Regions from separate parts of the Hydrogenophaga pseudoflava genome, predicted to be linked through region 2. Evidence: riboswitches for the same ligand, from Rfam matches in the RefSeq annotation. Region 2 holds a riboswitch; the other holds the start of a gene.
The links. A riboswitch is a leader RNA that binds a small molecule or an ion and turns the genes downstream of it on or off. The one in region 2 is predicted to bind cobalamin.
Positions count from the first base shown of each region.

Region 1 (6,899 bases), 1.6 Mb from region 2:
CACGCGGTTGGCCAGCACACCGGCCCAGGGCAGGCCCAGGCGGTAGTGGCGCAGGCCGTGCACCAGCGCGCCGAAGGTGCCGGCCATGGAGCCGGCGTCGATCACCGCCAGCACCGGAATGCCCAGCTTCACCGCCAGATCGGCCGCACTCGGCTCACCATCGAACAAGCCCATCACTCCTTCGATCAGGATCAGGTCGCTGCTCGCTGCGGCCTCGTGCAGCCGCGCGCGCAGGTCGTGCTCGCCGTTGAGCCAGAGGTCCAGGTTGTGCACCGGGTGGCCGCTGGCCAACTGGTGCCAGTGCGGGTCCAGAAAGTCCGGCCCACACTTGAACACCCGCACGCGCCGCCCGGCCCGCGCGTGCAACCGCGCCAGCGCCGCGGTGACCGTGGTCTTGCCCTGGCCGGAGGCCGGCGCAGCGATCAGCAAGGCGGGACAGACGGCGGCGCGATCCATCGTGAACCTCAGCGGGGCGACCAGCTCAGACCCAGGTAGAAGCTGCGACCGGCCGTTGCGTAGCCCAGCACCGACTCGTAGTCCTTGTCGGTGACGTTGTCCACACGCGCCAGCAGCCGCCAGTCACGCGCGATGTCGGTGCTGGCCGTCAGGTTCAGCAGCGTGTGGGCAGGCAAAGGTTTCGTGTTGGCTTCGTCGTCGTAGCGCTTGCCCAGGTGCTGGACCTCACTGCCCAGGCGCCAGCCCCCCACCGGCACGTCCGCCGTCAGCGTGGCCTGCGTTTCGGCGCGGCGCGCCAGCAGCTTGCCGGTTTCGGCGTTCTTCGGGCGCATCAGGTCCAGCGAAGCGCCCAGGGCCACCTCGCCCAGTGTCGTGCCGCCGGCCAGCGTCACGCCGGTGTAGGTGGCACGGCCGGTGTTGCCGTAACAGCCGGCGTAGTCGCCCACGCCGTTGACACAGCTGCCCGGGCCGGCCAGGTAGTCGATCAGGTCTTTGACGCGATTGCGGTAGACCACCACGGAGGCGCGGCTCGCAGCCTCCTGCCAGCGCAGCCCCGCTTCCATGTTGCGCGCGGTTTCGGCCTTGAGGTCGGGCGTGCCGTAGATGCTGAAGCGCTGGAACAGCGTGGGGGCGCGGAAGGCCGTGCCCACCGAGCCGGTGAGCTGCAAGGTTCTGGACAACGCGTAGCCATAGGCCAGCGAGCCGGTGGTGTGGGCACCGAATTCGCTGTCGTCGTCGCGGCGGGCGTTGAGCTGCAGCGTGTGTTCACCGGCACGCAGGCCGTAACCCAGCGCAAGGGCGTTCTGATGCCGCTGGGTGTCGACCGGCGTGGTGCTGACGTTCTCCAGCTGGTCCTCCCGCCGCTCCAGGTCCACCGTGAGCTGGCCCGGCCCCACGCGCATCTCGTTGCGCAGCAGCCAGCTGTCCACCGTGGTGTCCGTCAGGTAGGTCGAGGGGGCAGTCTCGTAGCGGTCGGTTCCGCGGCTGACCCCCACGCGGGTGCTCCACACCTCGCTCCAGCGGCTGTTCCAGTTCATGCCCACAGTCTGCAGCCGCTGCCTGGCCTGGTCGTCCTGCCCCGGCATGAAACCGTCGTAGCCGGCCTTCTGGCGGTTGTCCAGCAGCGTGGCCTCCAGCTTCTGCCCCTCGGAAAGCTTCCATCCCAGTCGACCTGAGAACGACTCGTTGCGGTACCCGTCGCGGTCGGGGTTGCCGGAGGGCTTGGCGTTGAAACCATCGCTGCGTTCGGTGCCCAGACCGAAGGCGTAGTCGACCACACCATCGCCACCGCGCAGCGCGGCGTTCAGTTCGTAGGTGCTGTTCGACCCCACGCCGATGCGCAGCGAAGGGAAGAAACCCTTCTCCCCGTGCCGCGTGAAGATCTGCACGACACCAGCCATCGCATCCGAGCCATACACCGCAGCCGCCGGCCCGCGCAGCACCTCGATGCGGTCTACCTGGGACAACGGGATCGCATTCCAGGTGGCCCCGCCCGTGGATTGGGAGTCGATGCGCACGCCGTCGACGAACACCGCCGTGAAGCGGCCCTCGGCGCCTCGCACATACACACCCGTGGTGGACGCGGGACCGCCGTTGCGGTTGACGGTCATGCCCGGCAGACGCTCCAGCACGTCGGAGACCGACGCGGCACCCAGGCGGTCAATGGCGCCGCGGTCGACCAGGGTCACATCCGCCACCACATCTGTGACGGGCAGCTCGGACCGGGTCGCAGACACCACGACGGTAGGCAGGGAGGACTGTGCGAGAACAGGGAAAGCGATGGCGCATGCCAGGGGCAGCGCGGCCAGGCGCACCGGAGCAGAAAGGAAAGACATGAATGAAAACAAACGATGGTTGCCCTCGCCGTCTTCCCCGACAGCGCATGGGCGTCACGGCAACGGACCTGATTCAGGACACGTCACCACCGTGTTGGCCGGTATCCGGGCTGGCAGAACGACCTCCACCGCCTTCCCGGAGCGCCGGTCGAAACCGGTTGTCCAGTGGCTGTGGGGTGAAGGCAGGGACCGGGCGAAAGCCCGCATCCCGTCTGCTTACCGTTGCGGGGGCAGCGCAGGTTAGGTCGGTCGGCGTGGACTTCCCCTCCTGCTTCCCGTTGAACTGCGGCATGTGAACCACACCGCGAGCACCAACGGAATCCATTGTAAGCCCGTGCTCCTTGCGGCAACCCTACAATGAGTGTCTTACCAGTTGTCACCATGGCCGATCCCAAGCAAATTGACCTGATCGCCGAGCGCGTGGAACGCCTGCTCCTTCGCCATGAAGAACTGCAGCGCACCAACGCCCTGCTGATGGAGCAGGTGGCCTCGCTCAAGGCAGAACGTGACTCCATCAAGTCGCGTCTGAACGCTGCGCGTTCCCGCATCGACGCGCTGCTGGACCGGTTGCCGGTTGGAATCGAGCCCCCCTCCCACAAGGACTCCGAATGAACAAGCCGGCCTCCAAGCAGATCGAGGTTCAGATCATGGGCCAGAGCTATCTGCTGGCCTGTCCGGCGGGGGGCGAGCAATCTCTGCTGGACGCCGTGGAGCGTGTGGACACCGCCATGTGCCGCATCCGGGACGCCGGCAAGGTCAAGGCCCGCGACCGCATCGCCGTGCTCGCATCCCTCAACCTGGCGTTCGAACTGTCCCAGAAGGAAGCCGAGGGGTTTTCTTCCTCGTCCTTTCTCCCTCCAGAGCCGACACCCTTGCCGGGCTCCACTCCCCAGGGCGAGTTGCCCGACGCTGCTGCGCTGGCGCGCGCGGAGGAACTGGTGCGGCGCCTCGACCAGGCGCTGGGCAGTGACGGCCAGTTGATCTGAATCAGGAACCGGCCCTCAACTTTTCCGACGGGCGAGCCCATCCATAGGGCCGCCAGCCTCTACAATTTGCCCTGTCTGCAGTGCGTGCCGGGCTTTATATTTCCTTGAACCAATGCTCCATGAGCCCGGGCTTGGTACATAACGTGGCTGGTGTGAGCGTCTCGCGTCAGATGAACCCGAAGCCCCGTTGCCCTCGCCCACCTGAACCCCCGGTTCAGGATGACGGTCCGGTGGCACTTGCAGACACCTAATTCCCTTCGCTGCGGCCCCACGGATGTTTCCTGGGGCCGCACTCTTTTCTGCCCTCCGGATTTCCGCCCATGAGCCTTGAACCCCTGCTGATCGTCGAACTGGCCCTTCTGGGGGTGTTCACCGGGTTTCTGGCCGGCCTGCTGGGCATCGGCGGCGGCATGATCATGGTGCCGTTCATCAGCGCCATCCTCGCCCACCGTGGCGTCGCGCCCGGCCTGGCGGTGAAGATGGCCATCGCCACCTCCATGGCCACCATCATCTTCACCTCGATCTCCAGCGTTCGCGCGCACCACAAGCGCGGCGCCGTGCGGTGGGACATCGTGCGGCGTCTCGCACCGGGCATCGTTATCGGTGCCGCGGTCGCGAGCCTCGGGGTCTTTGCGGTCCTCAAGGGCGGGGCTCTGGCCTTGCTGTTCGCGCTGTTTGTGGGCTTCTCCGCCACCCAGATGCTGCTGGACAAGAAGCCGCAGGCCTCGCGCACCTTGCCGGGAACGGCCGGCCAGCTGGGTGCCGGGGGGGTGATCGGTTTTCTGTCGGGACTGGTGGGTGCCGGGGGCGGCTTCGTCAGCGTCCCGTTCATGACCTGGTGCAACGTTGCCATCCACAATGCCGTTGCCACCAGCGCAGCGCTCGGTTTTCCCATCGCACTGGCGAACGCCGCCGGGTACGTCATCTCGGGCCAGGGTGTGGCCGACCTTCCGGCGGGTTCGCTGGGCTACGTGTACCTGCCGGCACTAACGGTGATCGCCATGACCAGCGTGCTGATGGCGCCGCTCGGTGTGAAGGCCGCACACGCGCTGCCGGTGAAGTCGCTCAAGCGGGCCTTCGCGCTGATTCTCTACGTGCTCTCGGCGTACATGCTCTACAAGGGTCTGACGGCCTGAAGCCCGTCAGACGCCACGGTGCAATGGCCGGTCGGCAATCACGGTGCCATCCTCGTCGGCGTACAGCCATTCACCCGGACGCACGGTGACGCCCTGAATCTTCACCGCCACGTCGCGCAGCCCCTGGTTGCGCCGCTCGGTCGGCAGCGGCATCGAGGCCAGCGCGCGAATGCCGGTCTCGCACACCGCCAGTTCGGCCACGTCGCGGACGCACCCGTCCACCACCACGCCGGTCCACCCGTTGCGCGCGGCGGCGGCACCCAGGTTGCCGCCCAGCAAGGCGCGCCGCAGCGAAGCCCCGCCGTCGACCACCAGCACACGCCCATCTCCCGGTCCTTCGACGAGGGCCTTCACCTGGCTGTTGTCATCCAGGCACTGCACGGTCACGACCGGTCCGGCGAAGCGGCGATGGGCACCAAAGTCACGGAACACCGGCGGCAGCACACGGAAGGCGCCGCTGACGTCGCCCTTGTGTTCGTCGCACAGATCGCAGGTCGAAAAATCGATGGAAGAAGTCATGGTGAGCCACTCTCGAAAACAGGTTTTTCGGAGCCGAAATTGGAGCACGCTCTTTGTCGCTGGTTGGGGTGCGGCATGCAATACCGGGCGCAGTGTTGTTTTCGGGGCCAAAAAACCCCATTTTCCCTCTTGCGCAGCACAAAAATACCGCACCTCCACCTTGGAAGGACCATGCATCTCCATTAGCATGCGAGTCACCAGTGAGAGAGCGCGTTCTCCTCTGGCGTCAAACCACTTCTAGAAGGAATCCTCAACATGGCAACTGCAAAGAAAGCTCCTGCGAAGAAGGCCGCTCCGGCCAAGAAGGCCGCCGCTCCTGCAAAGAAGGCTGCACCCGCGAAGAAGGCCGCCGCTCCTGCGAAGAAGGCCGCCGCTCCTGCAAAGAAGGCTGCACCCGCGAAGAAGGCCGCCGCTCCTGCAAAGAAGGCCGCACCAGCCAAGAAGCGCACCCCCAACGCAGCCTTCATGAAGGCCATGACCCCCAGCGCCGCACTGGCCGCCATCGTCGGCAACAGCCCGCTGCCCCGCACGGAAGTGACCAAGAAGGTCTGGGAATACATCAAAAAGAACAAGCTGCAGGACGCTGTCAACAAGCGCATGATCAACGCTGACGCCAAGCTGAAGGAGATCTTCAAGAAGGCCCAGGCCTCGATGTTCGAAATGACCAAGATGATCAACGAACACCTGAAGTGATCAGGACGCAAAGGGGCCCAGGTGCTCCTTGCACGGAGAGCCGGCGCTGCCGGCTCTTTTTTTTGACCCTGGCCGGTCCGTACCCGGCTCTTTCAGATGTGAGAAACTGAAACAGCACTTCCCCTTTTCGAGGTATGACAAGCCAGCCGCACCCCAGCACCATGGGCTCTCACGGCGATTCGGCTCCGTCTCATGAGGTGCCGCCTCTGCCGCTGATGCAGAACAAGGTGGTGCTGGTGATGGACCTGGTGGAATCCGTGAGGCTGATGGCATCGAACGAAGCGTCCGTGGTCCACCAGTGGCACGGGTTTCTCCAGCACGCCCGCGAAGAGGTTCTGCCAAGACATGGCGGTCGCCTGGTCAAAAGCCTGGGCGATGGCATCCTGGTGGAGTTCGACGAACCGTCCCAGGCTGTCAAGGCCACCCTGCGCCTGCACCGCTATTTCGACGACGCCAATCGCCGGCGCGATGACGAAAACAAGTTCTGGCTCCGCGCAGGGCTGAACGCCACCCACCTGTACATCGACGACCACGACGTGTTCGGCCATGGAGTCAACCTGGCCGCCCGCGTGGCGGGGCTCGCAGGCCCCGGGGAAACTGTCATCACGGCCAATGTGCACGACACCCTGGTGGACGGTGTCGACGGTGACATGGAGGACATGGGCGAGTGCTACCTCAAGCACTGGCCGGAGCCCGTCAGGACCTGGACGCTCTCCCCGCCCTCAGGAACAGGTGTCACCCTCAAACCGCCCGCCCCTGCCGCCAGGCCGGAGGACTTCAGGGCCACCATCGCCGTACTGCCTTTTGTGTCGCGGAGCAATGCGCCCGAGCACTTTGTGATCGGAGACCTGCTGGCGGACGGCGTCATCGTCCAGCTTTCCCGCAGCCAGCACCTGCGCGTCATCTCGCGGCTGTCAACCGCCGTGCTCAGAGGCCGGGACGACGTCAACCAGACCGCGAGCGAGCAACTGGACGCCCACTTCGTGCTGTCCGGCAGCTACGTCTCGCTGGGCGACCGCGTGCTGGTGACGGCTCAGTTGAGCGACACCCGGCACAACGAGGTGATCTGGGCCGACCGACTCACGGGTGACGTGATGGACGTGGTCCAGCAAGAGAGCGAGCTGATCAACGCACTGGCGTCGACCTGCGCCGACCAGCTGCTGCACTCGGAGGTGCAACGAACCCTCACACAGGCCCTGCCCCGACTGGACAGCAGCGCTCTGATGCTGGGTGCCATCAACCTGATGCACCGATCCACCCGCCGGGATCTGGAG
Region 1 covers NZ_CP037867.1:2,069,925-2,076,823, reverse strand. Annotated here, with positions in the region: gene HPF_RS10090 (cobyrinic acid a,c-diamide synthase CobB) at 1-456, opposite strand, end outside; gene HPF_RS10085 (TonB-dependent receptor domain-containing protein) at 465-2,291, opposite strand; cobalamin riboswitch at 2,371-2,622, opposite strand; gene HPF_RS10080 (hypothetical protein) at 2,673-2,903, shown strand; gene HPF_RS10075 (cell division protein ZapA) at 2,900-3,277, shown strand; RNA gene ssrS (6S RNA) at 3,347-3,527, shown strand; gene HPF_RS10070 (sulfite exporter TauE/SafE family protein) at 3,598-4,413, shown strand; gene rraA (ribonuclease E activity regulator RraA) at 4,420-4,932, opposite strand; gene HPF_RS10060 (SWIB/MDM2 domain-containing protein) at 5,188-5,625, shown strand; gene HPF_RS10055 (adenylate/guanylate cyclase domain-containing protein) at 5,787-6,899, shown strand, end outside.
Region 1: another riboswitch for cobalamin. It lies ahead of HPF_RS10085 (TonB-dependent receptor domain-containing protein); the one in region 2 lies ahead of HPF_RS17765 (energy-coupling factor ABC transporter permease).

Region 2 (6,899 bases):
TCATGTACAACGACTTCGTGCTGATCGGCCCCAAGGCCGACCCGGCCGGCACCAAGGGCAACGACATCGTGGCCGCGCTCAAGAAGATCGCCACCGCCAATGCGCCCTTCGTTTCGCGCGGCGACAAGAGCGGCACGCACGCGGCCGAGCTGCGCTTCTGGAAGATGACCGACACCGATGCCAACAAGGGCAGCGGCTACAAGGAATGCGGCTGCGGCATGGGCCCGGCGCTGAACATTGGCGCGAGCAGCGGAGCCTACGTGCTGGCCGACCGCGGCACCTGGCTCAACTTCAAGAACCGCGCCGACATGGCCGTTCTGGTGGAAGGTGACAAGCGCCTGTTCAACCAGTACGGCGTGATGCTGGTGAGCGCCGCCAAGCACCCGCAGGTGAAGACGGCCGACGGCCAGAAGTTTGTCGACTGGGTCACCGGCCCCGCCGGCCAGAAGGCCATCGCCGATTACAAGATCGGCGGCGAGCAGCTGTTCTTTCCGAACGCCACGAAATGACAGTGCGCCTCAGCGCACCATCGCCACGCCCTTGATCTGGGCGTAGACCAGCTGACCCGGCGCCAGCGCCAGGCGCCGGGCCGACAGGCTGCTGATGCGCGAGAGCAGGGTGGCGCCCTGGCCGTCGGCGCCCAGGCGCAGGCTCACCACCACCTGCGCCAGGGCGTTGTCCGTCAGGCTGTCCACCACCGCCGGCAGCACGTTGAGCACGCTGGTCTGCGCAGGCATCACCAGCGACAGGCTCACATCCCGCGCCTGGATGTGCAGGCGCGCACGCGTGCCAGGCTGCGGCACACCCTGGCGCGACTGCGGCAGCAGCAACTGCCCACCGTCGATGTCGTAGACCGCGAGCTGGTCCGCGGGCGAATAGCCGCTGCAGTGGCCCTGCAGCACCGAGACCGCACTGTCACCGCGCGCGAGCGGCAGGTTGCTGCGCGTGAGCATCTGGGCCAGCGGGCCGTCGGCCAGCACCTGGCCCTCTTCGAGCAACACCACGTGGTCGGCCAGCCGCGCCACCTCGTCCAGCGAATGCGTCACATAGACCACCGGCACGTCCAGCGCCTCGTGCAGCTGCTCCAGCCAGGGCAGGATCTCGGCCTTGCGCGCCGTGTCCAGGGCGGCCAGCGGCTCGTCCATCAGCAGCAGCTGCGGGCTGGTGGCCAGCGCGCGGGCAATGGCCACGCGCTGGCGCTCGCCGCCCGAGAGCTCGTGCGGCCGGCGCTGCAGCAGGTGGCCGATGCCCAGCAGCTCCAGCCCGTGGCGCCAGTCGTGCCGGCGCTGCGCGGCCGGTGTGCGGTCGAAGCCGAAGCGCAGGTTGCCCTCCACCGTCAGGTGGTCGAACAGGCTGGCCTCCTGGAACACATAGCCCAGTGCGCGCTGGTGCGTGGGCAGGAACACACCGCGCGCGCTGTCCTGCCAGGTCTGGCCGTCCACCACCACCGCGCCGGTGGCCTGGCGTTCCAGCCCGGCGAGCACGCGCAGGCAGGTGGTCTTGCCGCTGCCCGAAGGGCCGAACAGCGCGGTGATGCCGTGGCCCGGCAGGGCCAGTTGCACGTCGAGCGTGAAATCGCCCCGGTCCAGCCGGGCGTTCAGGGTCAGTGTGGTCTTGCTCATGCGGTGCGCACCCGGCGCGCCTGCCGCGCGTTGAAGAACTGCAGCGCCATCAGCACCGTGAAGGCGAACACCAGCATCACCGCCGCCAGCCGGTGCGCATCGGCGTATTCCAGCGCCTCGACATGGTCGAAGATCTGCACCGAGACCACCCGGGTCACGCCCGGGATGTTGCCGCCCACCATCAGCACCACGCCGAACTCGCCCACCGTGTGCGCGAAGCTCATGATGCAGCCGGTCACGATGCCCGGCCGGCACAGCGGCAGCACCACATGAAAGAAGCGGTCCAGCGGCGAGGCGCGCAGCGTGGCCGCTGCCTCCAGCGGCCGCTCGCCCAGGGCCTGCATGCTGTTGAGGATGGGCTGCACCATGAACGGCAGCGAATAGAACACCGAGGCCACCACCAGCCCGGCGAAGGTGAAGGGCAGGGTGGGCAGACCCAGGGACACCATCCAGGCGCCGATGGGCCCGTTCGGCCCCAGCCCCACCAGCAGATAAAAGCCCAGCACCGACGGCGGCAGCACCAGCGGCAGCGCCACCAGCGCGCCCACGGGCCTGGCCACCCAGCTGCGCGAGCGCGCCAGCCACCACGCCAGCGGCGTGCCCAGCAGCAACAGGATCAGCGTGGTCAGCGCAGCGACTTTGAAGGTCAACCACAGCGCCTGGAGGTTGTCCGGGGTGAGGAACATGTCAGAGGTCGTAGCCGTAACTGCGGATCAGGTCCTTGATGTTCGGGCTCTGCAGCAGCTTGAACAGCTCTTTCGCAGCCTCGTTGTTCGCTCCCCGCTTGAGCAACACCGCGTCCTGCCGGATGGCGTCGTATTGGGTCTGCGGAATCACCCACATCGACCCTTCTTTGAGTTGGCCGCCTTCCAGCACCTGCGACATCGCCACAAAGCCCACGTCGGCGTTGCCGGTCTTCACGAAGTTGAAGGTCTGGCCGATGCTCTCGCCCTGCACCAGCTTCGGCGCCAGCGCGTCCTTCAGGCCCAGTTTGTCCAGCACCTGCAGCGCGGCGGCGCCGTAGGGCGCGGTCTTGGGGTTGGCGAAAGCCACCTTGCCCAGGTCGGCCGCCTTGAGCACCGCGCCCTGGCCGTCCACACGGCCGGGCCTGACCGACCACAGCACCAGCTTGCCGTTGGCGTAGGTGAAGCGCGTGCCCGGCTGCGCCAGACCGTCCTTCTCCAGCATCTCGGGGCGTTCGTTGTCGGCCGAGAGGAACACATCGAACGGCGCGCCGTTCTTGATCTGCGTGTAGAACGCGCCCGACGCGCCGGTGGAGATCTTCAGCGTGTGGCCGGTGGTCTTCTGCAGCACCGCGGCGATGGCCTTGATCGGCTCGGCGAAGTTGGCAGCGACGGCCACCTGGGCTTCGGCGGCTTGGGCGGCGGTGTGCGTGAACGCGGTGCACAGCAGGACGGAAAGGGCAGAGAGCAGCAGACGCATGGGCACCTCGGTATGAAGCGGAATGGTGGCGGGGATCGTTATCCCAAAATGGAATAGCGAGTGTAGCGCGTGGCCAGCCGGGCAGAATCGCGGCATGACAGACGCACCACCGCCGGCCGAACAGCCCCGCAACCTCCTCCACGGCGTGACCCTCGAGGCCATGGTCCGCGCACTGGAGGCGCACTACGGTTGGGACGAGCTTGCGCGGCGCATCCCCATCCGCTGCTTCGCGATCGACCCGAGCGTCAAGTCCAGCCTGACGTTCCTGCGCAAGACGCCATGGGCGCGGGAGAAGGTGGAGGGGCTTTACCTGTTCATGCTGCGGGAGGCGCGGCGGTCGCAGCGGGGTAGCGTCAGAGGTTTCCAGGGCGGTGGCTGAGGAGCAAGGCCGCCGTGTCATTGGCGGCAAAGCAGCGATTGCCGTGGTTCGGGGGTATCCGCTCCAGGACTGCTTTGGTAGACGAGGCGGTCATTCAAATACCTTCAGCGGTCCTGGTCCAAAGACGAGATTCACCTTGCGATGCGTCGGCAACCAACAAGTTGCGCCCACCTGTGTGAAGGCACTGATCCCGAGGGTTCCGTTCAGCCGCGAAACAGTACTCACCCAGCACCCTTGCTTCAAGATCGCAGCATTGGAATTCAGAGTGCCCATGTCAGCCACGACGAATGGCTTTCAGGTGCGCTATGTCCCGATGCACGGGATCTGAGATTGCAACGTCGCCCCTCAAAAGGCCTCGAGCTGTTTTTCGGGGTATAGAATAAAAAGCTGTTGGTGCTCGTGATGCTGTTCAGGCATTGCAGTTCAACGGGAAGCAGGAGGGCGAGTCCCACACGGACGAACCTAACCTGCGCTGCCCCCGCAACGGTAAGCAGACGGGTGGACCAAGGCATTGCCAAGGCCCCCATTTCTCAAAATTTCGCCACTGGGTCACACCGGGAAGGCTTTGGGAAACGTTCTGTCAGCCCGGATACCGGCCAACAAGGAGGCTGTGCCCCAGGCGCAGCCGCATTACCCAAACACCGTCGGGGAAGGCGGTGAGGGGTCTTTGTCGGTGTCCTCATGTCGTCCCTTCGCATTGCTTTGCGAGTCTGTGCCAGCGCCTGCGCCTGCGCCTGCGCTCGCAGGGGGCTGTCCGTTCGCCGCTGGAACCTGTGCTCGCTTTCCCCTTGGGTCTTTGCCGCCTTTTCAACCGCGTTGTGTCCAACGCACCCAACCCAAGGAGTCACTTCATGCACATCGAACCAGGTCTGGTGGACGGGGCCAAGCTCGCACTGAGCTACGCCACAGCGGCCGCCTGTGGCGGCTACACGCTCAAGCTGTCTGCCGACATGCTCAAAACAGATGGCGCGGCAGCCCTGCTGCTGCGGGCCCTGCTGGCGACGGCGCTGGTGTTCTGCTTTTTCGAGGTGCTGCCGCACCACCCGGTGGGCGTGTCCGAGGTGCACCTGATCCTGGGCACCACGCTGATGCTGCTGTTCGGCGCGGCGCCCGCGGCCATCGGGCTGGCGGGCGGCCTGCTGATCCAGGGCCTGTTCTTTGCACCTTTTGACCTGCCGCAGTACGGCATGAACCTGACCACGCTGCTGGTGCCGCTGTTCGCCACCGCAGCGCTGGCTCGGCGCGTCATTCCCGACCAGATGGCCTATGTGGATCTGCGCTACGGCCAGGCCCTGAAGCTGTCCCTGGCTTACCAGGGCGGCATCGTGCTGTGGGTGGGCTTCTGGGCGCTGTACGGGCGTGGCCTGGGCGCCGAGAACCTGGTGAGCATCGGCAGCTTCGGCGCCGCCTACATGAGCGTGGTGCTGGCCGAGCCGCTGATCGACCTGGCCGTGCTCGCACTGGCCAAGACGCTGCGCGGCCTGCAGGGCAGCGCGGTGGTGGAGCGCCGTCTGCACCAGGCCGCCTGACCGGGGGCACACCATGGGCCTCGGAACGGTCTGGTTTGTGGGGGCGGGTCCGGGCGATCCGGACCTGGTCACTGTCAAGGGGCGCGACCTGATCGCGCGCGCAGGGGCCATCCTGTTCGCCGGGTCGCTGGTGAACGAGGCGGCCACCCGCTGGGCACCGCCGGGCTGCGTCATCGCTGACAGCAAGGACATGACGCTGGAGCAGATGTCGGCCTGGCTGATCGCAAACGCGGCGCGCTGCGACACCGTGGTGCGCCTGCAGACCGGCGACCCGGCCCTCTACGGTACGCTGATCGAACTGGTGCAGCCGCTGGATGCGGCCGGTGCGCCGGTGGCGGTGGTGCCGGGCGTGTCCTCGGCCATGGCCTCGGCGGCGGCGGCGGTCGAGAGCTTCACCCTGCCCGAGGTCACGCAGACCACCATCTTCACGCGGGTGGAGGGCCGCACGCCCATGCCCGACGGCGAGGACCTGGCGGCGCTCGCGGCGCACCGCACGACCTTGTGCATCTTCCTGTCCATCACGCTGCTGCACAAGGTGGAGGCCGGTCTGCGCCAGGCCGGCTGGCCCGACGACGCGCCGGTGCTGGTGGTGCACAAGGCCAGCTGGCCCGGCGAGGAGCGCATCGTGCGCGGCACGCTGGCCACCATCAAACAACAGTGCCGCGACGCCGGCATCGTCAGCCAGGCCATGGTGATCGCCAGCCCCACGCTGGGCGCGCGCCACTGGCCCGAGCTGACCAGGTCCCGGCTCTACGACCCGGGCTTCACACACCGCTTCAGGAAAGCCACGACATGAACGACACCACGATCCTGCTGGTGGGCCACGGCTCGCGCGAGGACTCCGGCAACCAGGAAATCCGCGACTTCGTCGACCAGTGGCGCGCCCGCCAACCGGCCTGGCGCATCGAGGTCTGCTTCATCGAATTCGCCGCGCCCTCGCTGCACGACGGCCTGCTGGCCGCGGCGCAGTCGTCGCGCCGCGTGCTGGTGCTGCCGCTGATCCTGAACGCCGCCGGCCATGCCAAGATGGAAATTCCCGAAGCCATCGAGCACGCCCGCGAGCACGCACCCGGCGTCGAGTTCCTCTACGGCCCGCACCTGAGCGCCTGCGACCCCATCCTCGCCATCCTCAAGCGCCGCCTGCGCCAGGCTATGGCCATGCTGGACATGCCCGACCCCACCACCACCGGTGTGGTGCTGCTGGGCCGGGGCTCGTCGGACCGCGGTGCCAACGGCGACATGGCCAAGATGGCGCGCTGGCTGCAGGAGGACAGCGACCACGAGCTGGTGGACCTGGCCTTCACCGGCATCACCTGGCCGCGGCTGGAGCGCGTGGTGCAGCGCCAGGCGCTGATCGGCCTGCGTCAGATCGTGGTGCTGCCCTACTACCTCTACACCGGCACGCTGATGCAGCGCATCCACCGCCAGGTGGACCACCTGCGCGCGCAGTACGCGCAGATCCGTTTCGCCTGCGGCACGCACTTCGGCTTCGAGAAGGAAATCTTCGAACTGGTGGAGCAGCGCGTGCACGACCTGCTGGCCGGCGTGCCCGACAGCCGGATGCCTTGCGACGGCTGCAGCTACCGCGAGATCGCGCACGACCTGGGCCATGGGCACTCGCACGAGCACACGCACGCCCCTGTGCATGTGCATCCGCACACCGCACAGGCGCAGCCAGCATGAGCACGGTCAACACCGTCACCGAGCAGCTCACCGCCGCCGGCCAGGCCATCGAGCACGACAGTTTCGCCATCATCGACGCCGAGGCCGGGCCGCACGGCTACTCGGCCGAGCAGTGGCCGATCGTGCGCCGCATGATCCACGCCAACGCCGACTTCGAGTTCAACGGCCTGACCGACTTCCACCCCGACGCGGTGCGTGCGGGCGTGGCCGCGATGCTGCGCGGCGGCACCCCCGTGGTGGCCG
Region 2 covers NZ_CP037867.1:3,692,415-3,699,313, reverse strand. Annotated here, with positions in the region: gene HPF_RS17790 (ABC transporter substrate-binding protein) at 1-509, shown strand, start outside; gene modC (molybdenum ABC transporter ATP-binding protein) at 519-1,622, opposite strand; gene modB (molybdate ABC transporter permease subunit) at 1,619-2,308, opposite strand; gene modA (molybdate ABC transporter substrate-binding protein) at 2,310-3,065, opposite strand; gene HPF_RS17770 (VF530 family protein) at 3,160-3,444, shown strand; cobalamin riboswitch at 3,819-4,059, shown strand; gene HPF_RS17765 (energy-coupling factor ABC transporter permease) at 4,296-4,973, shown strand; gene cobM (precorrin-4 C(11)-methyltransferase) at 4,987-5,769, shown strand; gene HPF_RS17755 (sirohydrochlorin chelatase) at 5,766-6,656, shown strand; gene HPF_RS17750 (precorrin-8X methylmutase) at 6,653-6,899, shown strand, end outside.